Regions from separate parts of the Pseudoalteromonas sp. SR43-7 genome, predicted to be linked through region 2. Evidence: riboswitches for the same ligand, from Rfam matches in the RefSeq annotation. Region 2 holds a riboswitch; the other holds the start of a gene.
What was found. A riboswitch is a leader RNA that binds a small molecule or an ion and turns the genes downstream of it on or off. The one in region 2 is predicted to bind cobalamin.

Region 1: linked by a shared signal. The riboswitch ahead of H5087_RS06330 (ABC transporter ATP-binding protein) and the one ahead of H5087_RS14715 (TonB-dependent receptor domain-containing protein) in region 2 are both predicted to bind cobalamin.

The regions. Positions count from the first base shown of each region.
Region 1 is NZ_JACJDY010000006.1:26,095-42,080, forward strand. It holds gene H5087_RS06320 (LysR family transcriptional regulator) at 1-624, shown strand, start outside; gene H5087_RS06325 (porin) at 791-1,723, shown strand; cobalamin riboswitch at 1,785-1,917, shown strand; gene H5087_RS06330 (ABC transporter ATP-binding protein) at 2,164-2,976, shown strand; gene H5087_RS06335 (iron ABC transporter permease) at 2,978-3,982, shown strand; gene H5087_RS06340 (cobyric acid synthase) at 3,987-5,471, shown strand; gene cobO (cob(I)yrinic acid a,c-diamide adenosyltransferase) at 5,464-6,063, shown strand; gene H5087_RS06350 (cobalamin-binding protein) at 6,063-6,923, shown strand; gene ung (uracil-DNA glycosylase) at 6,920-7,582, shown strand; gene H5087_RS06360 (DUF3545 family protein) at 7,688-7,876, opposite strand; gene tal (transaldolase) at 8,089-9,039, opposite strand; gene yaaA (peroxide stress protein YaaA) at 9,265-10,044, shown strand; gene H5087_RS06375 (mechanosensitive ion channel family protein) at 10,165-11,121, shown strand; gene H5087_RS06380 (BON domain-containing protein) at 11,697-12,017, opposite strand; gene srmB (ATP-dependent RNA helicase SrmB) at 12,291-13,517, opposite strand; gene H5087_RS06390 (tRNA1(Val) (adenine(37)-N6)-methyltransferase) at 13,593-14,291, shown strand; gene H5087_RS06395 (DUF4153 domain-containing protein) at 14,352-15,986, shown strand, end outside.
Region 2 is NZ_JACJDY010000019.1:81,656-97,641, forward strand. It holds gene H5087_RS14670 (general secretion pathway protein GspB) at 1-911, opposite strand, end outside; gene H5087_RS14675 (ExeA family protein) at 923-1,840, opposite strand; gene H5087_RS14680 (DUF1566 domain-containing protein) at 2,006-2,524, opposite strand; gene H5087_RS14685 (DUF1566 domain-containing protein) at 2,534-4,183, opposite strand; gene H5087_RS14690 (hypothetical protein) at 4,253-4,585, opposite strand; gene H5087_RS14695 (DUF2982 domain-containing protein) at 4,608-5,312, opposite strand; gene H5087_RS14700 (efflux RND transporter periplasmic adaptor subunit) at 5,559-6,611, shown strand; gene H5087_RS14705 (efflux RND transporter permease subunit) at 6,615-9,713, shown strand; gene msrA (peptide-methionine (S)-S-oxide reductase MsrA) at 9,799-10,335, shown strand; gene H5087_RS14715 (TonB-dependent receptor domain-containing protein) at 10,413-12,239, opposite strand; cobalamin riboswitch at 12,276-12,460, opposite strand; gene H5087_RS14720 (ABC transporter substrate-binding protein) at 12,515-13,465, opposite strand; gene H5087_RS14725 (YajQ family cyclic di-GMP-binding protein) at 13,499-13,981, opposite strand; gene H5087_RS14730 (VanZ family protein) at 14,134-14,487, shown strand; gene H5087_RS14735 (ketopantoate reductase family protein) at 14,480-15,382, shown strand; gene thiI (tRNA uracil 4-sulfurtransferase ThiI) at 15,408-15,986, opposite strand, start outside.

The DNA of each region.
Region 1 (15,986 bases), on a different contig from region 2:
CTTGCCGATAATATGCATAAGCAAATTAGCTTAGCAGGAACGCCTAATATTTGGGATGCTTTTTTACAGTTTGGTATAACAAATATTGTATCGGCGATGCCGGGCGTGTCATTAGTCGCAGAAGTTAAAGCACAACAAGAAAGCACTCGGCTGTTATTAGAACGCACGCTTGATTTGGCAATATTGTTTGATCCACCAAAAGTAGACGAGCTAGTGGTAGAGCGAATCTGTGAGTTGCCAATCATTCCCGTAAGCGGATACGACACTGCAACGAACGAAAACTTTTTTGATAATCAGTATGTATATGTTGATTGGGGAACTACTTTCTCACTTTGGCATGCGCGTCAGTTTACCGGTAAAACACCGCCTTATTTTAGAACCAGCACAGGACGTATTGCACTTGATTTAATACTGCAATGTGGCGGCAGTGCATTTATACCTCAAGTATTGGTAGAAGGGCATTTAGAAAAAGGTGAACTGTTTCATGTTAAAGATGTAGAAAATACCTCGCGAGACGTGTTTATAGCGTATCACAGAGACAACGAGCAAAAAGAGTTAATAGAAACCTTAGTTAATTTACTATCGCAAATGACCCCAAGCTTGTCATTAAAGAAAAGTAAGTAAGTTCGGCCGTTTATTAGGCTTTCATGTTATTTTGATTTCACATTTAATGCATTTTTATTAATAAAAAAAGACAGTAATATTTCCATTGTAATATTACTGTCATTTAGCGGTGACAAAATGCAGCAGTTTTAAAAATTAGTCTTTTGTGATTATCCAAGGAAATAACATGAAATTTGTAAAATCGAGCTTATGCTTAGCACTATTAAGTGGTTTATCTTTCAATGCACTTGCCGATGTAGACATTTACGGTAAAGCAAATGTAACAGTGCAATCATCTGATGACGGCGAAGGGTCTTTTACTGAGATAAAAAGTAATGCATCTCGTCTTGGTGTTAAAGGTTCTGAAAAAATAAATGATAGTTTAGAAGCGGTATATAAGTTTGAGTTTCAAGTTGATGTGTCTGATGCTGATTCAAAAGGCGATAACGACGACAATATTTCTGCGCGTAACCAATACGTTGGTTTAAAAGGTGCGTTTGGCCAAGTGGTTATTGGTCGTAACGATACTGCGCTTAAACAATCTCAAGGTAAGTTAGACTTGTTTAACGACCTTGAAGGCGATATTAAAAATGTATTTAAAGGTGAAAACCGTTTAGGGAATACTGTTAGTTATTCATCAAACTCATACGAGGGTTTTAAAGTACTTGCTACTTTTGTAGCTGAAGATGATATAGACGCTGATAACGGTTACTCAATGGCGGTTACTTACGGCGACGTTGCACTTAAAAAGAGCGCAGTATATGCCTCTATCGCAGCCGATAGTGAAGTAAATGGCTACGATGTAGTACGCGCGTCAATCCAAGGTAAAGTTGAAAACTTTAAGTTAGGTGCAATGTACCAAACACAAGAAAAAGTTGACGGCAGCGCAGAAGCGGATGGTTATCTATTAAATGCAGCTTACAGCATGGGTAACAACACATTTAAAGTACAATACCAAGACATGGACTTTGACGACAGCGACGATAAGTCAGCAATATCAGTTGGTCTTGATCACAAATTAAATAAAAACATTAAAGTATTTGGCTTTTACTCAAGCTTCGACATGGACAACAACGTTGACCAAGACTACGTAGGCTTAGGTATGGAATACAAGTTTTAACTATTCGCTAAATTAGTTAAAACACTCCCTTTTTAACCGCGCTCTTTTGAGTGCGGTTTTTTTTGCTTTAAATTATTTACTTAGCCGCCCATAATAGAGCTTCATTTGGAATGAGGTGCGAGTCCTCGACTGTTCCCGCAACTGTAAGCAGCTGAGCTGTAAGTCAGATACAAATGGTATAATACCAATTTTATTAAAAACATGATCTTTCTAGCGAATTAAATAACTTACTAACTTCGTTAAAAATTATTCATATAGAACAAGTATATGTCATAATTTCCGCCTTGTTATTAAGCTATTTATTTGTCGCTATAATAAATCACTAATTTAATGCAATTGGTATGAATTCTTTTAACGAGCGGGTTTACTCATTTTTTCTTGTAGTGCATTAGTATTTTTATCGCATTTTTAGTGAGTTTAACCCTATCTAGGACTGACTATTGCACACTCAAACACCATTAAATATACCATTACTAAACGTTAAAAACGTATCGTGGGGTATTGGCAATAAAACGATCCTCAAAAAAATAAACCTTAAAATAACCACAGGTAAATTTGTTGGTTTAATTGGACCTAATGGCGCAGGTAAATCGAGCTTATTGCGTTGTTTATATCGTTTTAATAAACCCAGTGATGGCGTTGTAGAGTTTAACAACACCGATATTTGGCAGCTAAAAAGCGATGAGTACGCAAAAAAAGTAGCGGTTGTTTTACAAGAAACCCCGTCGCAATTTAACTTAAGCGTATTTGACGTTATTGCGCTTGGGCTAACGCCTCATAAATCGCTATTTAGCTCAATAACTAACATTGATAAACAAAAAATCATCCAGGCTATTAACACTGTAGGGTTGGTAGAACATAGTAATCAAAGCTTTGAATCGCTCTCAGGCGGTGAAAAGCAACGTGCCTTGATAGCCCGCGCCATAGTCCAGCAACCTCAACTGTTAATAATGGACGAACCAACTAGCCATTTAGATGTTAAATACCAAATACAGGTAATGGAGCTTGCTAAATCGTTGGGTGTAACGGTGTATGCATCGTTTCACGATTTAAACTTAGCTTCTGCAATGTGCGATGAACTAGTGGTTATTAAAAATGGTGAAATTACACATACAGGCACGCCAAGTGAGGTATTAACCGAAAACATGCTAGGCGATGTTTTTGGTGTCTGCGCTCAAGTAAATAACCACCCGCAAATATCGGAGTCGGGAAATAGCATCCCTCATATCACTTACTTTTATGGTTACGAATAATATGAGCGCAGTTAATACTCGCCAATCACTTGCGCTATTTATCAGTGCTGCAGCTGCTTTATTTAGCTTATTTGCAGCACTTAGTTTTGGCGCAGCAGAGACCTCACTTCAAGATGTATTTAATAGCTTTTTACTCTCAAATGAGGCGTCTTTTAATTCGCGTATTATTTACGAGCTAAGAATGCCACGCACATTACTCGCCTTTTTAGCCGGCTCTGGCTTAGCAATTGCGGGGCTTATTTTACAAACAGTAACGCGTAACCCTTTAGCCGATCCTTACTTATTTGGTATATCGTCGGGTGCTTCATTTGGGGTGGTGTTACTTATGGCATTAGCAGGCATTAGCGCAGGTTTTATGTTATCGGCAGCAGCATTGCTGGGTAGCTTACTCGCCATGAGTTTATTAATACTTATTGCAGGTAGGCAGCAAAGTGCACAGGTAGAATCAATGTTATTAGCAGGCGTCGCTCTATCGTTTTTATTTAGTGCATTTACCAGCTTGTTGCTTTATTGGAGCGACCCTCAGGCGGTAGCCGCTATTTTATTTTGGACACTGGGCAGCTTTGCTCGTGCGCAGTGGGCTACGCTTTGGTTGCCTTTGTTGGTAATTACATTGTGTACGTTTGTAATGCTGAGCTTTAGAAGGCAACTCAATGCTATGTTACTGGGCGATGAAAGCGCAATTACATTAGGTGTTAGGGTTCAGCGCTTTAGAATACTCATGCTGGTTTTGAGCTCGTTAATTACCGCTGTGCTGGTGGCTATGTGTGGTGGTATTGGGTTTGTCGGATTAATGGTGCCGCATATTGTGCGCTTTTTTATATCCCAAGGCACCATCGCTGGCTTACTGGTAACCAGCTTAGTGGGCGGTACATTTATGGTGTGGGTTGATGTACTTTCGCGCTCTTTGCTAAAAAACCAAGAATTGCCCGTAGGTGTTATTACTGCTGCTATTGGTAGTGTGTTCTTTTTAAGTTTATTGTTTTTTAGAAAGCGAAGGGTGTAATTCCATGAAAACCTTAATGGTGCAAGGCACTACTTCCGACGCAGGTAAAAGCACTTTAGTTGCAGCCCTTTGCAGGGTATTTGCTAAGCGAGGGGTAAAGGTTGCGCCTTTTAAACCACAAAATATGGCACTTAATAGCGCAGTAACAAAAGATGGCGGCGAAATTGGTCGTGCGCAAGCTTTGCAAGCAATAGCAGCTAAAGTAGAGCCCGAAATAGACTTTAATCCTATATTACTTAAGCCTAATAGCGACACGGGCGCACAAGTGATTATTCACGGAAGAGCCATTAGTAATATGGAAGCGGGCAAATATCACGACTATAAAAAAGTGGCGATGGATGCAGTAATTACTTCACATAACCGCTTAGCTAAACGCTTTGAATTACTCCTTGTTGAAGGGGCTGGGAGCCCTGCTGAAATAAATCTGCGTGAAAACGATATTGCCAATATGGGTTACGCCGAAGAGGTAGATTGCCCAGTAATTATAATTGCTGATATTGATAAAGGTGGTGTGTTTGCACATTTGGTAGGTACGCTTGCGTTGTTAAGCGAGTCAGAACAGGCGCGCGTAAAAGGCTTTGTTATAAACCGCTTTAGAGGCGATATAGGTTTACTGCAAGGCGGGCTAGATTGGCTTGAAGAATACACAAACAAACCCGTGCTTGGCGTATTACCTTATTTGCACGACCTTGCGCTTGATGCCGAAGACGCCGTCGCAATTGATAATAATGTAACCAACGCCACAATTAATATTGCAGTGCTACTTGTTCCCCACATTAGTAACCACACCGATTTTGACGCACTGCGTTTGCACCCAAACATTAATATAAATTACGTGCGCCATACGCAAACGATCCCAGACGTTGATCTGATAATTCTTCCAGGCAGTAAAAATGTGCTAGGCGATTTAAATTTTTTGAAAAATGAAGGCTGGGAGACTCAAATTAAGCGCCACTTACGCTATGGTGGCAAAGTACTTGGCATTTGTGGCGGCATGCAAATGCTGGGCAATACAATCAACGATCCCGATGGTATTGAATCGTCATTAAAACAAGTGAATGGGCTTGCTTTGTGCGATTTTGAAACCACGCTGACAGCACAAAAAGTATTAACTAAAATAACCGCTACACTGCTTTTAAATAACCAATCAACACCCTGTAGTGGTTACGAAATACATGCAGGGATTAGCCAAGGTGCAGCGCTTAATAAGCCATTTTTAACCTTTGATGAAAACCACCCACATGGTTTTATGTTCGATGGCTTTATTAGCGATGATAACGCCATTGCGGGCACCTATTTACATGGTTTGTTTGATGAAGCCGATGCTACATCGCAAATTTTAAAGTGGGTAAAACCAAGCGCCTCAATTAGCCCAATTAGTATTGCCGCTCACCGCGAGCAGCAGTTAGAACGATTAGCAACCATGTGCGAAACGCATTTAAATATACAGCAAATTATCTCGATTTATGAAGGGCACAATAATGACTGAACAAAACAATGATAAGCACAAGCAGCGCCAACAAAAAGTAAAAGAACAAGTGGATGCGCGCGTTGCTGCAGCACAAGATGTAAAAGGTATTTTTCAGGTAATTACCGGCAATGGTAAAGGTAAATCAACCTCGGGTTTTGGCGTTGTAGCACGCTGCGTAGGGCATGGTAAAAAAGCAGCCGTTTGCCAATATATTAAAGGTACATGGGAATGTGGCGAGCGTAATTTATTACAAGGTGCAGGCGTTGAGTTTGTTGTAATGAACACCGGTTTTACCTGGGATACGCAAAATAAAGAAGCCGATACCGCAGCCGCCCAAGCAACATGGCAAGAGTCAAAACGCATGCTTGCTGATAGCAGTATTGATTTAGTATTACTCGATGAGCTTACGTATATGGTGACCTACGGCTATGTTGATTTAGATGAAGTAGTAACAGCCCTTAATAACCGCCCACCAATGCAGTCGGTTATTATCACAGGGCGTGCAGCACACCGTACTTTAACCGACCTTGCCGACACAGTAAGCGAAGTGCGTAATGTAAAACACGCATTCGACTCTGGCATAAAAGCGCTCGAAGGGTTTGATTACTAATGTTTAAAGCGTTTTTTATTGGGGTGCTGCTTTTAAGTGTATCGGGCAGTGCACTTGCAGAGCAGGTTAATGATTCTAAAAAACTGCGAATAATCGCGCTTGCACCACATATAGTCGAAAACCTATTTGCCATAGGGGCGGGCGATAATATTGTGGGCACGGTTGATTACGCCGACTACCCAAGTGAAGCCCAAAGTATTGAGCGCATAGGGGGTTATTACGGCATCTCGCTTGAAAAAGTATTGGCGCTTAAACCCGACTTAGTAATTGCGTGGAAAAGCGGAAATCAAAGCGAAGATTTAGCCCAAATAGAGCGCCTGGGCATAAAAGTATATTTAAGTAACCCGACCACAATCGCTGGTGTAGCCGACGAGTTACTTACTTTTGGTGAATTTACAGGGAACATTAAGCAAAGCCAGCAAGCGGCAAGCGCATTTAAACATAAGCTAAATGGTATTGTTAAAAGCCAGCAAGATAAAAAAAATATTACCGGGTTTTATCAGTTATGGGCTGAGCCCATGATGACAGTAAGTAAAAATACATGGATAAGCCAACTGATTGAAACATGCCATGTAAGTAATGTATTTGCACAGAGCGTTACAGATTACCCACAAATTAGTATCGAAAATGTCATTGTTACTAAGCCACAAGTTATTATTATCCCTGATGAAAAATCAAAAACACCACAGCCGGTTGTTAATTGGCAAAAGTGGCCAGAAGTGCCCGCCGTTAAAAATGATCAATTTATTAGCGTAAATGCCGATTTATTACATCGTTTTACTCCGCGCATGCTAGATGGACTCGCGGACATGTGTGATAAAATAGATGCATCACGTAAACAGATTAAGAGTACACAATGAGCGATTGGGCTACATTTTTAGAAAGTGAATTACAGCAACCTTACATGCAGGAAACGTTAGAGTATGTGGCTAATCGCCGCAATGAAGGTGTTGCTGTTTATCCGCCTGAACCTCAAGTATTTAGTGCTTTTGATGCCACAGCACTAAATGACATCCGCGTTGTAATTTTAGGACAAGACCCATACCACGGCGAAGGGCAAGCGCATGGCTTGTGTTTTTCGGTATTGCCTGATGTAAAAAAGCTGCCGCCGTCGCTTAAAAATATGTACAAAGAGTTAGCTGTCGACATCAGCGGGTTTATTATTCCTGAGCATGGGTACCTGCAAAGCTGGGCAGATCAGGGCGTGTTTTTACTCAATACAGTATTGACCGTTGAGCAAGGGCAAGCGCATTCTCATAAGTATTTAGGATGGGAGCAATTTACCGATAATGTAATAGCGCATATTAATAAACACTGCGAAGGTGTGGTATTTATTTTATGGGGTGCACATGCACAAAAAAAAGGTAAAGGCATAGATAGCGCTCGCCATCATGTTTTAAAAGGGCCGCACCCATCGCCGCTTTCGGCGCATAGAGGCTTTTTTGGCTGTCAGCATTTTTCAAAAACGAATGAGCTATTACAAGCCCAAGATGAAAAACCGATTAACTGGCAGGTGTAAATAACCTGGGCTCTGAATAATAAATTTATCTCATGCAGCTATTTTCAGCGCATTAAAAAAGGCTTCCATATCGGAAGCCTTTTTGTTTAGTTGGGGCGTATTGAATTAAAAATCGAGCTCTTCAATTGCAATACTGTCTGTAAAGTAGTCTAGTTCTTGTAGTTCTTTACGTAGGCGCTGTTTGTCTTTTATTGCTTCTATTTCACGCCATTTTCTTTTTTTATTTTTCTGAGAGGTTTTCCTTGTTGTATCTGGTCCTTCTAATATCTCTAATATATCGTTTAGGCTATCCATGAACTTCTCCTATTGATTTTATTGACCTCAAGAATACCTATACCACAGGCCTAGTTAAAATAGAATAAAAAAGTGACAGTTATGTTACATAAGTGTGATTAATTGATGAAGGTTTATACGAAGGTTATATGAAGGTTAAATAGAGAAGTAGCCTATTTTAGGCATAAAAAAACGCCGCTATTGCGACGTTTTTAAAACACGATTATAGCAAATTACATTGCTTTAAAGCGCGCCTCTAGTTGTTCTTGTGCATCAGCAAAAGAGCGAATACCTTCAGCTAGTTTTTCAGTAGCCATAGCATCTTGGTTATGTAACCAACGGAACTGCGCTTCTGTAAGTGGCTCTGGTTTTGGCTCTTTAAGAATATCTGTTTCTAGCAAGTATTCCTGTGCGCCTTCAAGGTTACCTAAATCTTCTAAAAGATTAGGGCTAATAGTTAGCTTGTCACAACCAGTAAGAGCAATAATTTCGCCTGTATTACGGAAACTTGCACCCATCACAACTGTTTTGTAATCATGGCGTTTGTAAAATTCAAAAATGCTGCGTACAGACTGAACACCTGGATCTTGTAGCGGATCGGTTGGTTTTTCCATACCGTTAGCAACATGCCAATCTAAAATACGACCAACAAATGGCGAAATTAGAAATACGTTTGCATCGGCACACGCGCGAGCTTGGGCATCGCTAAATAATAAAGTAAGGTTACATTTAGTCCCTTCTTTTTCTAGCTGCTCAGCGGCTTTAATACCTTCCCATGTAGACGCTACTTTGATTAAAATTTTATCTTTGCTTACACCTTCTTTTTCGTAAAGGCTAAGTAGAGTATGTGCTTTATCAATAGTCGCTTGCGTATTAAACGAAAGGCGTGCATCTACCTCAGTAGAAATATAACCAGGTACAATCTCACTAATTTCTTTACCAAGTAACACGGCAAAGTAATCACATGCCAGTTCAAGTTGTTTAGCTGGCTCTTGCTCGGTTTCTTTTGCATAGCTCCAAGCTTTATCTAGGTAAGGCTTATATGCTTCAATCTCGCTCGCTTTTAATAAAAGCGACGGGTTTGTAGTTGCATCTTCTGGTTGATGCTTTTTAATAGCTTCAATATCACCAGTGTCGGCTACGATAGATGAATGTTGTTTTAGCCTTTGTAGAGCTGAAGTCATTTGCTTTCCTCATTCCAAGCAAGTTAAAAGAAAAATCTAATCACTCTTAATATATACAATCCATACTGCAACAGTGTGACAATGCTTGATAGGTCTTATGTCCTTATCAATAGAAAAACGGCAATGCATGGGTTATTAAGAGAGGATTTATTTAAACAAAACGTGCTTTTCGTTTCATTTAATGTTGAAATTGACACTAAATAAATTACAAGTCAATAGCTAACTATGATCACTGTTATTTCACCTGCAAAAAATCTTGATTACGAAACGCCACCCGCAACAGACAAGTTCACTCAGCCTGAATTACTAGAGCACAGCGAAGAGCTCATGAAAGTATGCCGTGAACTAACACCAGCGCAAATTGGCAGTTTAATGAAAATTAGCGATAAGCTATCTGGGCTTAACGCTGCACGCTTTAGCGAGTGGGCGCAGCCGTTTACACAAAGTAATGCTAAACAAGCAGTGCTTGCCTTTAATGGCGATGTATACGGCGGTTTAGATGCAAGCACGCTTAAAGCTAGCGAGCTTGATTACGCACAAAACCATTTACGTATCCTTTCTGGCTTATACGGCTTATTAAAACCACTTGATTTAATGCAAGCTTACCGTCTTGAAATGGGCACCAAGCTTGAAAACTCGCGTGGCAAAAACTTATACGAGTTTTGGGGCAGCGTAATAGCGAACAAACTAAACGAAGTATTAAAAGCACAAGACGCGCAATACTTAGTTAACCTTGCTTCAAACGAATACTTTAAAGCGGTAGATAAAAAAGCATTAAATGCACAAATTATAACCCCACACTTTAAAGACTGTAAAAACGGTCAATACAAGGTAATTAGCTTTTACGCTAAAAAAGCACGCGGCATGATGGCGCGCTACATTATCGAAAATAAAGTAACGCAATTAAGTCAGCTTAAAGAGTTTACTGTGGCGGGTTATTACTTTAGCCCTGAGGCAACAGTTAAAGAGCTTGAGCCGGTATTTATGCGTGACGAACAAAATTAGCTCATAAGCTTAAATAAACAATTTAAAAGCCATGCATTGCATGGCTTTTTTGATACTGGCGTTATATTTGCAACTATATCTAATATTAATGAGATTATTAATTAAATAGGTGCAAACAAAATGATCAGTATTCCGTCAATTGGCGAAGCCGAAAAACTAATAGAGGAAAAGCTCGGAGGGTGGTTTGATGTTGTTATCAGCCATATCCCTAATTTTATAGTGGCAATTGTAATTGCCATAGTATTTTCAATATTGGCGCGCTTTGCTGGCAAGCTGATGAAAAACGTGTTGCGCCGCTCTCTCGATTCAACGCAAATTGCCGATTTAATGGCGTCAATATTTAAAGTTATTGTGTTGTGCATAGGTTTATTTATAGCGCTCGATTTTGTTGGCTTAAAAGGCACTGTTACTTCGTTACTTGCTGGTGCGGGTATTGTGGGTTTAGCCATTGGTTTTGCGTTTCAAGACATGACCGAAAACCTAATTGCAGGTATAGCAATGGGTGTACGTAAGCCATTTAAAACAGGTGACGTAATAGAAACCGATGATGTGTTTGGTTCAATACATTCTATAAACCTACGTAACACACTAATAGAGAGCTTTTACGGGCAATTAATACTGGTGCCAAACAAAGTCTTATTTAGAAATATACTCAAAAATTACACCACTTTAGGTGTTAGGCGCATAGAAGTGCCAGTGGGCATTTCGTACGGTGACGACATAGAAAAAGCAAAAGACGTTATAGTCGATAAAATTAACGAATTTGACTTTGTAATACGCAAAGACGAAACCGCCGTATACGCCGAAGGTTTTGGCGACAGCAGTATTAACTTACTGGTGTGGTTTTGGATTAAATACCCAGGCGAGCCTGACTTTATGACGGTACGCCACAAAGGTGTTGTTGCCGTTAAGCAAGCATTAGACGAAGCTGATATTAGTATTCCTTTCCCAATTCGTACGCTCGACTTTGGCATTAAAGGGGGTGAAAAACTTGATGCCATGATAAGCGATAAAATAAGCCAGCAGTCATCCACTAAAGACAGTAGCGACGGTGCTGACTCTAGCCAAAGTGAGTAATTTAGTTAAAACTCATTAGGCAAAAGCATTGGGAAATAGTTACTTACCAACAGCGCATTTTTACAGAGTAAAAATGCGCTTTTTTTATAAACGGATTATTAGCTAAAAGTTTAAATACCTAGTTTTGTGTTTATTGAATATCAATTCTGATTAGTTGCGTTTGGCCATGGGAGTATTAACAAGTAAAAGTAGTGTTTACCCAACGATTTTTTTACTGCCTTGCCGCACACTCTGAAACAACGCTCTCATCTATTTCAATAACTAAATAAATCATCCTTTTTAAGCCAGTTAGGTCGGCTAAAGAATGTGTGTAAGCTTTTTCAGTATCAATTGGGTTAACTTAAGGGTTAAAAGAGCAAAGACAAACACGCTAGCATCAATTCTAAATCTATCTTCTAAAGTATAAGTGTGAGCTATCGCTTTAGGGTGAGGAATAATCGTATTGCTTAGGCTTTATTTTATCTTTTTCACAGCTGTAAAACTTGCCTTAAAAAGAATATAAAAAAGCGCAGCTTGTGTTGGAGTAACAAGCCGCGCTTATGAATTAGTTATACAAATAGGTTTTTTGGTGCGTATTAAATAACGCTAATTTTGTTACGAATGATTTTAACCCCATCTATATTTTCTAGAAATTTTTGAGCCAGTGCGCGCTGAAAACCAGTTTGTGCTTCACCGTATAAATCTACTTCACCATTTTTTACCTGCACACGAATATCACTTAACGCCAGGTTAGGGTTAGTTCGTAGGGTGTTGGTGATAGTTTGTTGTAGGTTAGGTTGAGTGGCTACACTGCTTACTACGGCCATGTTGGTTGCTGCACTTACCTTTGTAGCGCAAGCTAATAAAAATAAACAACAAAATGATACTAAAGCGATAGTTAACTTGAAGCGGTTCATAACTTAATCCTTACATTACGGTGAATAGTGCAGCCACAAAATGGAAATTCCATCGGCTAGATTATCTTTGTAGTTACAATTTCGGTGCCAATATTAACGCTATGAAATATAAGGTAATTTTATTAAGTGGGAATTAAGGTGGGCAAAAATTACATTTAAATGAGTATGAGTTACATGCTTGGGTTACATATGTAACAGGTACAAACACCAGAGCCTGTAAGGCTTGCATTAAAAAAGCCGACAAAAGTCGGCTTAGAATAAAAATATGTTAGGTTACTTTTTCTTTTTAACCTTGGCCTTTTTCTTGGCTTTCATTTTTACTGGATCTTTACGCTTTTTAGCCGGCGGCTTAGCTTCTTTATGCTGTGGCTCAACACCTTTAATTACACGGCGTTTTAGTTTTTGTTCAACGTAGCGCTCTACTTTATACAAAATACCAATGTCGTGTGCTTCAACTAATGATATTGCAATCCCTTTTTTACCAGCACGGCCAGTACGACCAATACGGTGTACGTATACGTCGGCAGTGCGCGGCATATCAAAGTTAATAACGTGGCTAATGTCAGATACGTCAATACCACGTGCAGCTACGTCGGTAGCAATTAAGATACGTGTTTTGCCACTGTGGAAGTTTTCCATGGCTTTCATACGTTTGTCTTGTGGCATTTCGCCGCGTAACCAAGCTGCTTTAACGCCATTATTGGTTAGCTCGCCAATCAGTGTTTCTAAACGCTCACGGGTTTTAACAAACACAATTGCTTTAGTCACGTCTGGACCATTTAAGGTATTTACTAAAAGCTCTAGTTTGTGATGATAGTCATCGGCTAAATGTACCCACTGGTGAATTTTAGCTTTTTCTTTACGTGACGATTCAGCTTCAAGCAGTGCAGGGTCGTTTAATGTTTTTTCAGCAAACCTTTCTACGCTGTCACCTTCGAGTGTTGCTGAGAATAAAAAACATTGGCGACGATTTTTAGCTTCGTCACAAATACGGCTCATTTCTTTTTTGAAACCCATGTCTAACATGCGATCTGCTTCATCGATAATAAGCATTTCTACGTGTTCAGCATGAAAGTTTTCGGTTTCTAGGTATTCCATTAATCGACCTGGTGTGGCGATTAAAATATCGTTATTTTTTTCGAAAATTTCTTTATGCGTGCCGTAGTTAATACCGCCTGTTACTACACCAATTTTTAGGTGTGTGCGTTTAGCTAGTAGTTCACATTGTTCATGAATTTGATAAGCCAACTCACGAGTCGGGGTCATAACGAGGACGCGCGCAAAACCAGGATCACGACGTGGGAAATCCAGTAAGTACTGAATAGCCGGAATTAAAAATGCCGCTGTTTTACCTGTACCAGTAGGCGCAGATGCTAAAATATCACGCCCCTGTAGTGCTTCAGGAATAGCTTGTTGTTGAATGCTGGTTGGCGTCTCGTAGCCCATTTTATTAATGGCATCGAGTAGCTTGTTATCAAGATCAAATTCAGAAAATTGCATAGAGTGTCTAAAATAAGGGACAATTACCCTGATTATACGCGCTATGCTGCGCTTGGTGAATGAAAAGGTGAAAAAATGTCTGGTTTTGTATTTAAACAATTTAAAGTTGAACACGACGACTGTGCAATGAAAGTTTCTACCGATGGCATTTTGCTTGGCGCATGGGCTAATTTAAGCGGTGCAAAGTCATTACTTGATATAGGCACAGGGACCGGCTTACTAGCATTAATGTGTAAGCAGCGCAGTAATGAGCTTGATATAACTGCGGTAGAAATTGACGAAAGCGCCTATACCCAAGCATTACAAAATGTAGCTAATAGCCCGTGGCCAACTATAAGTATTACGCACCAAACTATTCAACGCTTTAGTAGTGAAGTTAAATTTGACGTGGTTATCTCTAATCCACCGTATTTTAATCACAGTTTAAAAGGCGATAATGTTGCGCGTAATACCGCACGCCATACCGACGGCCTAAGTTTTAAAGAGTTAATAAATGCCTTTAAACATTTAAGCCATAGTGGTTCCCGCTTTAGCTTAATACTCCCAAGCGTTGAAGGCGCATTATTTATTGAGCTTGCTACTCAAAATGGGCTTTATTTAAATACTCATTGCCAAGTAAAAGCCACGCCCAACAAAGATATTAGCCGCAGTTTAATGACATTTAGCTACGTAAAAAGCGACATAGAATCATCAATTCTGTGTATTAGAAACTTAGATAATACCTACACTGCTGATTATATAGCCCTATGCAAAGCATTTTATTTGAAAATGTGAAGCAATTGTAAAATAGGAACGAATAACGCAAACTGACTAAAACCATTGTTGAGAACAGATATGGATAGTCAGTTACCAAAATCTTTTATAATTATACTTGCCGTATTACAGGCTATTGCTCTTACCCTTTTGTATAGCAGTATAGAAAATAATGTGTGGCCAGCAACAAGCCCTACATGGTTAGTCTCACTTATTACATTTTCTATGAGCTTTCCTTTATTAATGCTAATGACCGTTAATAAAAATAATATAAAAACGTCGTTGCTTTTAATCCTTCCTTTTTCCTTGTTGTTATCTTTATTGGGGGCGTATGTTGGCTTTCAGCAAGAGCCTCAAGAGTACGTAAGTAATAACACTTTAATGTCAGTTTTTATTTTTACTAGTTTAATAGCTGGCTTTAAAGGCCTTATGTACATACAACAATTTGGTAGCTCAGAAAATGTTAGTTACAGTCGTTTATTTAAGCTCTCTTGGCGTAATTTTATAATATTTGGAGAATGCTGGCTGTTTGTACTTATTTTTTGGGGAATTCTAAATTTAGGTGCGGCTTTATTTGATATTTTAGATATAGAATTTTTCTCTGAGCTACTAAGAAATGAATGGTTTTGGATCCCAACCTTAACCCTCGCATTTGCCTTTGCGAGTGTCATATTTAGAAAGCTTTTGAACATTGAAGATAATATCGCTTTTTTACTACAAACTTTAATTAAGTTTTTATTGCCTGTTTTATCAGTTATTTCTCTCGGTTTTTTAGCAACACTTCCTTTTACCGGACTCAATAAATTATGGGAGACCGGAAGTGGCAGTTTATTAGTAATGTGGCTGCAGGTGCTCACGTTGTTTTTTGTTAACACTATTTATAAAGATGACTCATCAGTTCGCCCTTATCACATGCTCTTGCACCGACTCGTTTTTATAAGCGTTGCGTTACTTCCAGTTTATAGTGTTATTTCTGCCTATGGAATTTACTTACGGGTAGAGCAGCATGGGCTAACAGTAGATCGTTGTTGGGGCATTTTAATTTGGTTTTTATTGGCGTGTTTTTCGTTTAGTTATCTTGTTGGAATTATAACAAAGCGAGACAATTGGCTAGAGCCGCTTAGCAAAATAAATATTGTGATGGGGTGGGTGGTGCTCGTTAGTATGCTTGCTGTTAACTCCCCTTTATTAAATTTTCAAAGCTTATCTACAAACAGCCAAATAGCGCGTTTAGATGCAAATAAAGTAACAATAGAAAAGTTTGACTATTACTATTTTGAGCACAGCTTAGGTCGCCAAGGTTATTTAGCTATGCAGTTATTAAAACAGAAAATTGAAACGAGTCACCCAGAGCAATACGCTATCATCGATAGGATGTATGTAAATAATGAGTTTGCTTTAACGCTTGAACACACAGTCGATGATTTTATTGAGCGCAGTGTATTTTGGCCATCACAAGCGCTAATACCTCAAGGTTTAATAGAGGCAGTATTTTCTGAACAACATTTTTACGATCGTAACTCTTTAAAAGAACATACTTACTATTTCATTGGCATGGATTTAAACAAAGATGATGCACTCGATTTTATAGTGATTGACGAAAGTAATGAAAATATATCCGCATATTTCTGGTTATTCGACATGGGTAAGTGGCGCTCAAAGTATATGAATGTCGAAAATCCTGAAGAGATTAGATACCTTAAAAGCATGATTGAT
Region 2 (15,986 bases):
CCATTTAGCTTGATCCAACGTTTATCAGCACTCGATGAATATATATGCGCTTGATATTTAATACTAGGTAACATTGATTGCAAACCATCAGGTAATAACTCAACAGGCTCAACACGTGATGACGTTTTTGACGCTTGAGTAACTTCATAATCTTGGTTTTTTTCGACATCTTGTATAGCTTGCGCAAATGCATTTTTAAGAGTTGTAGGCACAGCATCAAGCTCAGGGTCACTCGTCTGTTGAGATTGGGTGCTGCCTTTAATTGGCTTACCCAATACTTTATATTTACTCATATCAAGTTGAGCCGATGCGGTATTTTGATTTTGCCCAAATACCGCAGTGTTTTGTGCATTATTTGGATTGTAATTACTTTGTGGGTTAAACGCTGGCTGATTATAATTTTGAACAGGCATTACTTGTTGCATGTTTTGCTGATTATAACCTGCTGCGCTCGTGACCTGGCTCGACGGCATAGGAATATACTGACCATTTGGGGTTAATAACATTTGCTGTACACCATTGGGGGTTTGCACATGCACAAGTTGCCCTTCAATCGTTGCAGTATTTGTTGGAGCTACTTTAGCAGGCTCCAACTTAGCTACTTGCTGTTTTTCAGCTTCAGCATCTTCCTCTTTAACGTCTTTGTTAGGCGATGATTTTTCGCTTTCCACCACCTTAATTACAGCGGGTTCCGCTGCGTTTAATAAAGTCGTACTTTGAAACCACTTTCCGGCGGTAAAGCCACCCGCTACCGCAATAAAAGCAGCTAAGCTTGTACCAAATACTAATGCTAATCGTCTATAACGCTTAAGTGCTTGCTGTTGCTTTAACTGCTCAGATTGTAAGTCGTACTGTTCAGCACTCATATCTGATTGCTGCGACTGCTTTAGCGCATCTAATAAATAAGACATAACTTACCTAACTATAAAATAAATGAAAGCCCAATGCCTACGGCAAATAAAGCAGCGAATGCAAGGCTATAGGGTACAAATGACGTTGCTTTGTTAGCTTCGTTAACCGGTGCTACAAAATCCATGGGTAATGACTCATGGGCTGATTTTTTTATTATATCGCTATCAACTATCAACTGCTGCTTTGCAAAAGTCCCAACTAAAGCACGCTCACAGACCAAGTTCATTAATCGTGGCACACCGCCAGTTAATTGATGAACAGCTTGCATGGCATCCATCGAAAAGATTCCTTTATCACACCCTGCAATATGTAACCGATGCTTTATGTAAGCGACTGTTTGGCCTTGCGTAAGTGGTAATAAATGGTAACGAGCCGTTATCCTCTGGGCAAGTTGCCTTAATTCGTTGCGCTTCAAAAGATCTTGCAGCTCAGGTTGACCAACCAATACTATTTGTAATAATTTTTTATGATCGGTTTCTATATTTGTCAGCAAACGTAATTGCTCAAGCACGTTAGGGGCAAGTAATTGTGCTTCGTCAATAATAAGTATAGTGTGCCCGCCCGATTTATTATTAGTCTCTAAATGCTTTTTTATAATATCGGTAAGACTTTTAAGCGTCGCATTATGAACATCGTAACTAATATTGAGCTCATCACAAATACTGGCTAATAACTCCAGCTCTGAAAGCGCTGGGTTATGGATCATCGCTACTTGAGTGTTTTCAGGAAGCTGCTCTAACATACTGCGGGTAATTGTAGTTTTACCTGTACCTACTTCACCTGTTAATAATACAAAACCACCGTCTTCACCTAATCCATAGGTAAGGTGTGCTAAGGCTTCTTTATGTCGTTCACTTAAAAATAAGTAATGAGGGTTGGGCGAAATCGAAAAAGGTTTTTCGTTCAGGCCAAAATAGCTTAAATACACCGTGATGTTCCTTCGTAATTAAATCACGGCCTATAATGGCAAAAAATTGCACTGAGTGACAACGTTGTAAGCGCTTTATTATTGAAATAACGTAAATTTATGTAAAACAAAAAAGTGCAGCTGTTTTAAGGCTGCACTTTTGTCTGTCTAATCTTAGTATGCATTTTACTCTTCGTAGCGCACTAATCGTAAATACACATTACTGGTTTTAGCATGTAAGCTATTCAACCCACTATCAAATTGATAAACCCACGCTGAGCTCATCGTGCTTACACCCGATGTATTTGACCAATAGTTTTGAAGCTTAGTGCCCAAAAATACGTCTTCATTAATACTCGGCTCTGTGCAACTGTGCTCTAAAATACTCGCCAATTCTTTAATGTTAGGCATTTGCCAATCATCGTAATCTGCGGTTGTATCATTTTTAGCACCGCGTAGTGCCTCTTGCCAAGTAAGAGAAGGTGTTGAACCTTCACAAAGTTGTGTCTCTGTATTATAAGTTTGTCCATAACTACAGCGTTGCCACATAAGGCCTGTTTCACTATCAGACACTGTGCCATCTGTATTTATAGTAAATCTATCTGTCGGTGTTGTGGTATCTGCACCGTCGTAGCACGTTTGCGCCGCTGCAATATTAAAGCTCAAACTTATAGTTGCTAGTGCATAGAGTAATTTAAATTTCATTATTTTCTCCTAACGACTTCTAACTAAACGTACATAAGCAGTATTTTCTTTTGGATAAGCAAGGTCGTTACCATCACTCATATCAATGATATACGCTTGAGATAAACTGGTACCATCAGCTGCTGTTTGAGAGGTCCAGTAACGTAAATGGCTTAATGCACTTTCACTTGGCATATTAGGAAAAAATGCCTCATCAATTAATATACTTTGCCCTTGTTTACCGTAATCAATTAAGCCCAAAAGCTCTGTATAAGTAGGTAATCGCCAGTTTGTACCACCACAAAAATCTAAATCATTAACTTCGTTTATATAACTTTGTACTCCACAACTTGTATTGTCCGGACACGTTGAATTGGCGGTACTGGTATCGGTAAAAGTCGTATTCCCTACATCCCAAAAGTAATGATTTTGACCATCACGTAACGAAGTATTTGGTACCGTGCCAGATGCCACACTTTTCACCTCCCATACAAGCCCAGTAACATTATCGCGTATACAGGTAAAGTCAGGACTATCATCACCAACCTCATCAGCAAACTCATTAAGTTTAGTGTAATCAAACGCTAAATTACCTTTGCCAACTTTATCTAAGCGGTTTGCATAGCTATCGCGTCCAAGCTCTGCATCTTGCGCTGGAAAGTCATCACTTTCACAATTAATACGTTGAGTATTGTTATAACACTCACCAACACCACTATCGTTGATGAATCCAAGTGCTTTAGCTGATACATCAACAAATAAGGAGTCTGTATCTGTGCGTCCTTTTGAGTCGGTTACCGTGACTTCAAAGCTCAATGTAGACTCAGTATCAACATCTGAGGCAAAAAATGTCGTTGTACATTGGTCGCTATTGCTTAATGTTTCGGTATTACCGGTAAGTTGTTGCCATTTACACTTATAGGTATCGGTAACGGTTTCGCTATTCGTTGCATCAAGCGTTACTTCTTCAAACTCTTCGACATTTTGATCAGCGCCTGCATTTGCATCCACTAACTCATTTGTTTTGTTGAGTGTCATTGAATATTGAGTGCTCGCCTCGCCACCTTCATCATCAGTGACAGTTAGCTGCCAAGATAAATTCACGTTACTTTCAAGTAATGGATGAGAAAAACTAAGAGTTGATTCATTAAAACTCTCAATATCTAAATCAGGACCCGATAGCAATTGCCACAAATAACTATCAATTTGGCCATTATCATCAGGATCGCTCGACTCTAGGGCACTCAAAGTCACTGTATCTTTGTATACAGAGGGAAGTGTTTCAGGAGATGTTTGTGTAACAACAGCAAGAGGTAGTTGGTTATTAGAGCTCACTGAAATAGAAATGTCGTCACTAACAGCGCTACTACCTGTACTTTGATAGCTCACTCTTAATATTATTTCACTATCAGTTTTTACGTCAGGTGCAGTAAGTGTTTGCTCAGCGCCTTCAAGGGGGAAACCTTCTATGCTTGGGCCACTAACTTGTTGCCATGAAAACGTACCATCAGCGGGGGAACCTTGTGCTGTGATGGTAAATTCAGATTTTTCGATAATTTGTAAATCGGCTCCAGCATTAACAGACGTTTCAACAACTGTATTATCGCTATCACCGCCACCGCCTCCACACGCACTCAGTAAACTACAAGAAATGAGGGGGATTAAAGCAAACGCTTTCATACGCAGCACCTTATTATGTCAAATAATTACTATAGTGTAATCACTAGCAATAAAGATGCCATTAAAGTACTACATATATGTGTCTTGATGAATACGTACAAACAACTTCGTACCGATTTTACTGTAATCTATTTTGTATTCACGCCCGTCTAGAGCTTGAATAAACAGCAACTGCTTTTCTTCGCCAAATACATCAGCGCTACTTACATAAACCATTTCTAAATAACGCTCTTTTGCATCACGGCGGTTTTTAGGTAATTCTTCTTTAAATGGCTCCAGACCATGTTGCGTTACTTTAATTCGAGGATGAATTTCAGAGTTTACAATCACTAAATCATGCTTTTTATCTTTATGTATTATGGTGTTTCGACCACTTTTTAAAAAGGCTCTCTCTTGACTCATTTTTCTTTCCTACAGTCGTAGCTTAATTACTAAGCTGCGACGCTATAAACTGACTAGGCTCGAGCTTCCACTTATTTAAGTTAGCACTAAATGCCCAAATATCTCTATCTAACACGCTGGCAGGCAATAATAAATCGTAACCTGTTAGCTGCTGAAGGTGCTTAGTTCTATTAGCAAACATGGCTATAAGCCCAGTATAGCTTATCCCTTTATGGGATGTGTAATGTGTATCTTCTATTAACCATTCTGATGGGCAATTGCCATTTTTGCAATGTTTTTGAACAACTTGCATAAATAAATTACGCTGCTCTATTAATAATTTCCCTGCAATTCTAGGCGCTATGCTTGATAAAAAGTCGTCTATATCATTTACCTTAACGCCAACCGCATTTAATTCTAAATAGTCAAAGCCATCTTCTACTTTGGGTATTCCACTGTGATGAAAGTTACTATGAGGCATACACCAAGCTCCGTACTTGTGGCAATAAACGAGCTCAGATTCGCTCAATATAAGGCTATGGTATGGTTCTTGAGATTTTAAAAATCCAATAAAAATAGCCACAAGGCACAAGCTCACTAAAAATATTTCAAGTATGCTAATTTCACCCGGCCTCAGTAAATTAAATAACATAATAAAGACTAAGCCTATAGCACCTACAACAATCGCCTCAATTGCGTTTCGCGCGCCCTGTGCCCGAAACTTAATGACATTGTCAGATTTATCCATATCGGTAAAACACCATATAAAAAACAAACATAATAATGCCCCAAATTATGACCTTTCTTGTTGTTATACATAAGTTACAGCTAGTTTTAAATTTCATACATTACCGCTTTTTCCTCAACAAAATAGGAACAATGAATAAATCTTATTTACTTTTACGCTTAACGCACAAATTTATGAGATACATAACCGTCTTTTCACGGTCTTATTTCGTACAATACTTACAATTCATTTTCAGGTATGAAATCAATGTACTCAAGACAATCAGGTAAAGCACTTTTTCCATTTATTATTACGTTACTTCTAATATTTAGCGTTTATTTATATTTACCCGCTAGCCACGGCGAACAAGCCGATTCATCACAAATGTCTACCCAAGTAACGGCTCATACTGTTACTTCTGAGGAAAACGCAGTGATGATAGAGGCCATCGGTAGTGCACGTGCAAACCAAGCTATTTATATAAAAAGTGCGCAAAACGATTATGTCACAGATATATATTTTAAAGATGGCGACTTAGTCAGTAAAGGACAAAAATTAGTACAGTTACAAAGCCAACAAGAGCAACTTGCAGTTAAAGAACTCGGTATTAACTTACGTGAGGAAAAACGCCAGTTAGAACGCCTTACCGAACTTTCACGCTCGCAATCAACGGCAAAGTCATTACTTGAAGAACAATTATCTCGTGTTGATGCCACTGAAGCTCAACTAGAAAGCGCTAAAACAAAGTTAAATGAAATGACTATTACCGCGCCATTTTCAGGCCTGTTAGGTAAGCGTGAAATATCAGTTGGTGCCTACGTAAGCAACACAACAATAATCACCACACTTGATGATATTAGTATTATTAAAGTTGACTTTAAAGTACCTGAAAAATATTTAGCACAATTAAACATAGGTATGAAAGTACTTACCCAAAACGATGCCTACCCAGGGCAGACATTTAACGGCAAGGTAACGCATATTAGCTCGCGTATTGATTCGGTAACACGCAGTGTTGAAGTAACTGCAAGTTTTGCTAATAAATCAGGATTACTTCGCCCAGGTATGCTACTAAATACAGCACTTGAGCTAAGCAGTAACCAAGCTTTAATGGTGCCAGAAAAAGCGGTTATCCCTTTACAAGACAAACACTTTGTTTTTCAAATTCAAGACGGAGTAGCCAATAAGGTTGAAGTGCATGTTGCTGGCAGAAATAATGGCTGGGTTGCTATCGATGAAGGTTTAAATGATGGCGAGCAAATTGTTACTGAAGGGCTAATAAAAATTCGCTCTGGTAGTAAAGTAAGCGTAAAGGGGTAATACGTGAAAATTACTGATACTAGCGTTAAACGCCCCGTTTTTGCCATAGTAATTAATTTGCTGCTTCTTACTTTTGGTCTGGTTGCATTTACTATGCTGCCACTTCGTGAGTACCCTGATATTGAAACGCCAATAGTAAATATCAGCACTGAATACACAGGAGCTTCTGCCGAAATTATAGAAACCAAAATAACGCAAATAATAGAAAATCGAATTTCCGGTATTGAAGGTATTAAAAGTATTAACTCTTCGAGCCGTAATGGGCGCTCAAACATTACCATTGAGTTTGATATTAACCGCGACATAGATGCTGCATCTAACGATGTACGTGAACGTGTAGCACGTGCACTTGATAGTTTACCCGATCAGGTACGCCCACCAGAAGTGTCTAAATCAAACAGTGATGAAAGCCCTATTGCATGGTTTGTATTAAACAGCGAAACAATGGACTCGTTACAGCTCTCTGATTACGCGCAGCGTTTTATTGTTGACCGCTTAGCCGTAGTAGATGGTGTATCTAATGTACGTATTGGTGGTGAGCGCCAATACGCTATGAAAATTTGGCTAAACCGCCAAGCAATGGCTGCACGCGGTATTACCTCAAGCGATATTGAAAATACACTGCGTACAGAAAACGTTGAATTACCTGCCGGCGAAATAGAATCAATAGATCGCGACTTTACCGTGCGTACTGCACGTAGTTATAAAGATCAGCGCGATTTTAAAAACCTTGTTATTAAACGTGGTGAAGAAGGTTATTTAGTGCGTTTAGGTGAAGTTGCCGACGTAAAATTAGAAGCTGCCGATGACGAAAGCTTATTTCGTGGTAACGGGCGCAACATGATTGGCCTAGGAATTGTAAAACAAGCTAAAGCAAACACGCTTACCGTAGTAGACAACGCACGCAGCGAACTTGAAAAAATCAAACGTAACCTACCTGAAGGCACAACAATTCAAGACAGCTACGATTCGTCTGTATTTATTAAAGAATCAATTAGTGAAGTTTACAGCACACTTGCCATCTCTATGGGTTTAGTCGTACTCGTTATATTTTTGTTTTTAGGCAATATACGAGCAACGCTTATTCCTGCGGTTACCGTACCGGTCGCACTTGTTGGTAGCTTTATGTTTTTATTAGCAATGGGTTACTCAATCAACTTACTCACTTTACTTGCCTTAGTACTGGCTATTGGTTTAGTAGTAGATGATGCCATTGTAATGCTTGAAAACATTCACCGTCGTATTGAACTAGGTGAGCCGCCATTACTAGCTGCATATAGAGGTGCGCGTGAAGTTGGTTTTGCCATTGTCGCAACCACGCTTGTACTAATATCGGTGTTTGTGCCACTTGTATTTATGGATGGCCGTATAGGGGCATTATTTACTGAGTTTGCAATGGCGGTGAGTGCTGCCGTATTTTTCTCAAGTGTTACAGCGCTGACTCTCGCACCAGCCTTGTGTTCTAAAGTACTTAAAGTATCAGACAAACCAAATAAATTTAGCCAATGGATGGACCGCCAGTTTACTAAAATTGAAGTAAGTTACCGTAATTCGCTCTCCACTAACATAACCCGTAAATGGGGCTTAATGGTGAGCTTATTATTAGCGGGCTTTGTTAGTTACTCGTTGTTTTTACAAGTTCCCTCTGAGCTAACGCCAAAAGAAGACCGTGGCACGTTCTTTATTATGATGAGCGGCCCTGAGGGCGCAAGTTACGAAAATAACGCCGCTAATATGGCTAAAATTGAAGAACGCTTAATGCCTTACTCGCAAGCAGGTGAGCTAAGTCGCGTACTTGTTCGAGTACCTGGCTGGGGTGGCAGCGGCGGTGTTGCTATTGTTGGTATGGCCGATTGGGATAAGCGCAAACGCTCAACATGGGAAGTAATGGACGAAATAAGCGGTAAAATGCAAGAAGTTACCGATGTTCGTGCATTTGCCATTATGCGCCGTGGTATTGGCGGTGGTGGTTCATCTCGCCCTATTGAGTTTGTATTGCAAGGTAATGATTATGCACAACTTGCCGATTGGCGTGACCGTATAATTAAGCGTGCTGAACAAAACCCAGGTTTAGTAAGAATCGATCATGATTATAAAGAAACCTTCCCGCAGTTTTTAGTCAGCATAGATAAAAACAAGGCCGCTGATTTAGGCGTTTCAGTATCTGATGTAGGCCGTACACTTGAAACAATGCTTGGCCAGCGCCGTGTTACAACCTTTATTGACCGCGGTGAAGAATACGATGTAATTTTAAAAGGGACGAAAGAAGACTTTACTAACCCTACTGACATTTCAAATATATACCTTAAATCACGAAGCGGTGAACTAGTCCCACTTGATAGCCTTATCAGCTTAAAAGAAGAAGCAACCGCATCGCGCTTAAACCGATACAACCGTATGCGCGCAATTACATTAAGCGCCAACTTAGCCGACGGTTATACGCTTGAGCAAGCGCTTAACTTTTTAAACGAAGTAGCCGCGCAAGAAAACGATATAGATGGCGCCGTAGATTACAAAGGCGAGTCGCAGCTTTATTACGAAGGCGCATCAGCGATGACCTACGTATTTATACTTGCACTCACTGTTACCTTTTTAGTACTGGCAGCGCAGTTTGAAAGCTTTATGCATCCGTTCGTCATTATGCTTACCGTACCACTTGGTTTAATGGGCGCTATGTTCGGACTTTGGGCTACAGGACTTACCTTAAATATTTACAGCCAAATTGGTATTGTCATGCTCATAGGGCTAAGTGCTAAAAACGGTATTTTGATTGTAGAATTTACTAACCAACTGCGCGATAAAGGCGTTGAATTTAGTGAAGCTATTTTGCAAGCAGCAACTCAGCGTTTGCGCCCTATTATTATGACCTCGCTGACTACGGTTATGAGTTCGGTACCTTTAGTACTTGCTTCAGGTCCGGGCGCTGAAAGCCGTATGGTGATAGGTGTAGTCGTGTTTACTGGGGTTATTGTATCGACCCTACTAACTCTTTTTGTTGTACCTGCTGCATATTATGCACTTGCACGTAACACTCAATCACCTGAATTTTTACAGCAAAAATTAGACAAACAAGCCGCTGAAAAACCTTTCGAAGAGATCTAGCCTCTTAATTGCGCCGTAACCTTGTTGTTGCGGCGCATACAATTTATGCTCGCCTTTAAACCCCATATACATTTTAGGAATACTTATGAGCTCAACAACGCAAGTAGCAACATTTGGTGGCGGCTGTTTTTGGTGTATAGATGCTGCATTTAGACGTGTAAATGGCGTACTAACCGTAAGCTCTGGCTACACCGGCGGTGAAACAAATAACCCAACATATGATTCTGTATGCTCAGGCACAACCGGTCACGCTGAGGTTGTTAAAATTGAATTTGACGCGACTGTAGTTAGCTTTGAAACACTCTTAGCAATGTTTTTCACACTGCATGATGCAACACAATTGAATCGCCAAGGTAACGATATAGGCACACAATATAGAAGTGTGGTTTACTATCACGATGAAGCTCAACTTAAGCAAACCACCGAAGTGATAGCTCAACTGCAAAGCCATGTCGCTGAGCCAATTGTGACAGAAGTCAGCCCTGCCACTACGTATTATCCAGCAGAGCATTATCATCAAGATTACTATAACGAAAACCCACAGCAGGGTTACTGTAGTATTTTAATAGCACCTAAGTTACACAAGTTTGAAACCGTATTTAAAGAGTTCTTAGCTGACTAGCTAATTTTAGTAGTTAAACTTAGCTACACATTAAAAAGCCCGACATAAGTCGGGCTTTTTAATATTAATAAATACCGTTAAAACTGGTAGCTTGCGCCTGCAAAAAAGCGACGCTCTGCCGTGTTGTAGTAATACACTTCACCCGTTGTAAAATCAGTGTTTGAATCAACAGCGTTATATTCTTTATCAAATAAGTTTTCTACACGAAGCGAAACTTCAATATGTTCATTTACTTGATAATTACCCGCTAAGTTCCAAAGTGTATAAGAGCCTAAGCGAGTCACAGCACCTTGTCGGTCGCTACGGTATTGCATGTCTAAGCTTGCATCAAAAGCACCAAACTGTTTTGCAAGTTCCCAGTTAAAAGTACGTTTAGCAACATTACGCAACTCTGCGCCCGTTTCTTCGTCTTCAGCGCTTAAGTAAGCAAAGTTAAGGTTGCTATCAAAACCAAAAAACTGCTGAGATAAGCTAAATTCAACCCCTTCGTAACGTGCTTCATCGATATTAGCCAATGCAAAGTTTGCATCGTAATCAATCTTATCTTCTATATCGTTTCTAAATATTGCAATATCAACTTGCGCTATATCAAAATCTACACTCAAACCTAACTCACGGTTTACTGATTTTTCAGGTTGTAAATCAGGGTTACCATAAAGTGGATAATATAAATCGTTAAATGTAGGAGCTTTAAAGCCAGTACTTTGGCTTATACGAAATGTTGCATCTTCAGATAAATGATAACCTGCAGCGGCTGTATACGTTGTTTCATCGCCAAATTGCTCGTCATCATCTTGGCGAACAGTTAAATTAGCCAATACTTTATCTGCATCGTAGTAAGCACCTACAAACACAGCAAGTACATCGCGGCTGTCTTCAACAAATAGTTGCGAACTATGCGACACATCATCGTTGTACCAATTAATACCACCACTAATGTTAAGTTCATTAGATAACAGGTACTGGCCGTTATAATCAATTTGTGTGCGTTTAGTTATAAATGTACTTGTTGTTGGCCCAACTGAAAAATCGACATAAGTGTTATCTGAATCATCTGTTGAAAGCGCTAAATCAATACTATGCGTTTGGTTAGTGTAGTTTTTACTCCAACCTGCAGAAAGTTGATAGTTTTTAAAATCATCTCGTTCAATCGTGCTGTCTGCAGGGCTAAAGCGACTGTCGTAATCTGCATAGCCTTCACTGTATTGGCCTAATAACTTAAAGTCGCCGTAATGTGCATCGGTGTAGTTAACTTTAAAACCAAGGTTTTTATTTTCATAGCCATCTTCATCAGGTGCTACGCCTTGCAGTACATCAAAGTTATCTGTTTTTTCAAAGCCTGCGTTAAATGCTGTTGTTATATCATCTGATTTTACAGAGCCTGCAACTTGATAATTTTGATAAGAGTCAGAACCAAATGTAGCGCTTAGGGATAAGTTATCTGACTCACGCGTAATAATATTAATAACACCAGCGAGTGCATCAGAGCCATAAACAGCCGCGCGAGAGCCTTTAATAATTTCTATGCGTTCAATACTATTTAGAGGAACATTATTTAATGCTTTTTGACCTAGTGTTGCTGAGCCTGTACGTACACCGTCAATTAAAATCAACGTATCGCCAGAGCCCGTACCACGAAGTGACACACCTGTATTTTGACCAAAACCACCGTTTGGATTAACCTGAAAACCTACTCGCGTGCTTAAAAGTGTAGGTAAATCGCGTACGTTACTAGCTTCTATTTCAGCACGTTCAATAACATTTACACTCGCTAAAACGTCGTTAATTGATTGCTCAAACTTATTAGCTTTAACGGTTATTTTTTCAATTGATTGCTCTGCACCAGACACAGAAAATGAAAGCGCAGCAGAAATTGCAACGCCTAGAGTTGTTTTGTTTAACATGAGATCCCCTACCTTTGCCCACCGCAAAGATTTAAGTAAGTAAGATTGCATCAAGGCCGGTCTCCGGACTCAGTAAGCACATAAAAACATGCAATACTCTACCGTTGCGGGGGCAGTGTTGGGCTTGTAGTCATCATGAAAACGCACCAACTTCCCGATTATCCTGCTAAAAAAATCATTACATGAAGTGGCTAGCAAGCACCTTGAAAATATGCCGTCATTGTGAGCATTTTGTTTACAAATGTCAATGGACGTCTATATAGCTAAAAGCTATTTCAGTTCAGTGCTGTATTATTATAGCTTGAAGGAATACCGTACTTATCAAGTAGCTTCTGAAGTTGCATTTGTGTAGTAGGTAAATTTAATATTTCATCCATTTTGTGACTAGATATTTTATTTGATTGTGAGTTAATCAAAAAATGTGTTTCATACACTGCATCTGGTACGTCACTCTTAAATAGTAAATCCATATTTAAGATATTCTGCTTTTTAAAATACTGATAAGCAATACTGTTTAAAACCCCGACTTCAGCGCGCCTCAATAGCAGCATTTTAACTACATTGAATTCATCAATTGTTAGGCTTACCTGGTGCTCTTCTCTCAAGTATTCGGCATTTGTATTAAATCCTGCAAATTGATACGAGTACCCTAAAACCCCAACTTTGGTTAATTTGTCCAGATTGTCAAAATAAGTTTGCTCTGACGCATTCTCTTTGAGTGTATAAAGCTCGTTTTTGGTGATGGTATAAAATTCAGTTTTTTCAATGTTTTTCTGCGTTGTTTTTGGCAGCCATTGCATTGCCATTAAAAATAAAACGTCGAAGTTATTTTTTTCAACAGACAAAGTAAGCCTTTTTACAGGTAAAGAAATAAGTATAAAATTAAATTCCTCCTGTGCGTCGTTTAAAATATTAATAAACTCAGGAGCAAAGCCCTGCTTCTTTTGCGCGTTAATAATAATCGGAAAGTAGCCATCTTCGACCAATACATCAATATCAACTGCCTTTGATAAGCTTGGCTTGGTAAATATAAGCAAAACAAATAACAGAAATAATTGATGGGGTCTCATTTTAATACCTTCTACAGTGAAATTTTTATTATATTCAATTAAATATAATAGCTTAAATATCAAAAAGAGGATTAACACATGCAGAACTACGAGAGGATAAAGTGGGAAAGTTGTAAAAAGATTAAGTAGCTTTAATCTGTCTGCAAATATAGACAAATTAAAGCACTTTTATTAAAAACAGTTTATAAATTAGTCGCGAAAGTTTTTAAACTGAAAAGGCTGACCTAAATCGGCACTGCGTACTACCTGCATTGCTTCTTGAAGATCGTCACGCTTTTTACCTGTCACACGTACCTCTTCGCCTTGAATAGCGGCTTGTACTTTAACTTTTGAATCTTTAATGGCTTTAACCACTTTTTTGGCCATGTCTTTTTCGATACCTTGCTTTAACCCAACGTTACGAAATACATTTTTTCCTGCACGGCTAATATCTTGAAGTTCTAAACTAGCTACATCCATACCGCGCTTTGAAATTTTTCCCGCTAAAATATCGAACAACTGCATAACTTGAGAGTCAGCTTCTGCTTTAAGCTTAATTGTTTTATCGTTTAGCTCAATAGATGCATCAACGCCTCTAAAATCAAAGCGAGTCTCTAGTTCACGGTTTGCGTTATCAACCGCATTTTTAGCTTCGTTCATTTCTACTTCAGATACAATATCAAATGAAGGCATTAGTATACTCCTAACTATTTAATCTTAATTTTATGTGGCAATTATAACGCTAAAATTATAAATCTTTACATTTTTCTGCATCTTGTTCAGGTGCGATACTAAATTAGTTTGATATACTTGCGCCTCTTTTTTAAGCGATTTTAGGATTTGTCGTGACAAGGCGTGTTTATCAAGCAGTTTTTTTAATCAGCATAGTGGCTTTCACCTTTTTATTTGCCAAAGAAATAAAAGGTGGCGTTGTAAATTTATTTCCTCATGTTGATAAAGTTGCCCATTTTGGGATTTTTTTTATATTAGCCATAATAATGGACAAGGCTTTTAAGCTTCCTTTATATGCTCAAATACTCTTATTAGCAGGCTATGGCGCCTCAATAGAAATAATGCAAGACGCACTCCCTTATAGGCAAGCATCACTTGGTGATTTTTTTGCTGATTTTGCAGGTGCTGCAAGCTACTTTTTACTTAGAGTAATTTTTACACCTCGAAAAAAGAACCCACATGGCTAATATTTTAATCGTTGGCGATGGCGCTATTGGCTTATTGCTGAGCCACTTTTTGAGCGCATCGCATAATGTCAGTGTTTTAACTCGTAAAAACCCAACAAACACCCGCTTTTACAGTAGGGGTAAGGGTGCATCAAAAAAAATTGACGCAAAATTCATTTCATTAAATCAGTTAGATAAAGCAACTGAATTTGATGTAATTTTATTTACTGTTAAAGCTTTTCAAGTGCTTGATGCGTTTTCTCAAATAAAGCCATTTTTACCAACACATTGCTCTGTTGTACTTTCGCATAATGGAATGGGCAACGTTGATGAGATAAATAACCAGCTAAACACCCATCAAGCACTCTACTTTTTAACGACAAGCGTAGCGGGCTTTAAATCAAACCAATATATTGTGCAACACACAGGTGAAGGACAAAGCGTTATTGGTGGCTGTAATGAGCTTGCACTTCAAAATAGCGCGCCAATAGCTGATATTTTTAAAGTAATACCCAACCTAAAGTTTACTAATAACATTCAGCAGCTTCGTTTTGAAAAGCTACTCGTCAATATTGCCATTAACCCATTAAGCGCTTTAAGTAATGTAAAAAATGGTGAATTACGTGCACCTAAGTACAATACAATAATTTTTAATGCACTCACTGAAGCGTGTAATATTGCAAAGGCTCAAGGGCTTAATATTCCATTAATTAAAGCTCTCAATACCGCTTATAAAATAATGGAATTAACCGCAAATAATTACTCATCAATGCAGCAAGATATAGCTCACAATAGAGAAACCGAAATATCAGCTATATGTGGCTATATTAGCCAACAAGGTAAACTTCACAGTATTCCAACGCCTTTCAACGATGAGTTGCTAGTCAAAATTCAGGCAAAAAAAAGCGTGGTATAAACCACGCTTATATAAGCTTTTAACTTTACGGGCGATAAACTTTTACAGTTTCGAAGCCCTGTTCGTGCAGCATAAGTGCCTGTAGTTGGCTCATTACGCCTCTGTCACAATATAAATAGTAGTCAGTGTCTTTTGGTAAATCACCAAACTTAGTAGCCAAACGGAAGAACGGTAAATGCACCACCTCAACACCATCGATTGCAAGCGGTGCAGCTTCTTCTTCTTCAGGTGAGCGAATATCAATAACTACAGAGCCTGCAGGTAAATCAGCAACCGACTCAGCCTCTTTTAGCTCTTGCTTTGCCTCTACGTCAATATCGCGTACATCCATTATGCGCGCGTTATTTACTACGGTATCTAGCACATCAAAATCGAACTTTTCTTCTTCAGCTTCTATTACTTCAATTTTGGCTTTAACTGTCGGCTTTTTAGAAATAACACCACAATATTCAGGCATCGTTTCAGCCATTTCAGCAGTACCAATTTGGCGAGCAAGATTAATAATTTCTTGTTTATCATTTTGAATTAGCGGGCGTAAAATAAGCGTTTCAGTAACACGGTCAATCACACTTAAGTTCGCTAATGTTTGACTAGATACTTGGCC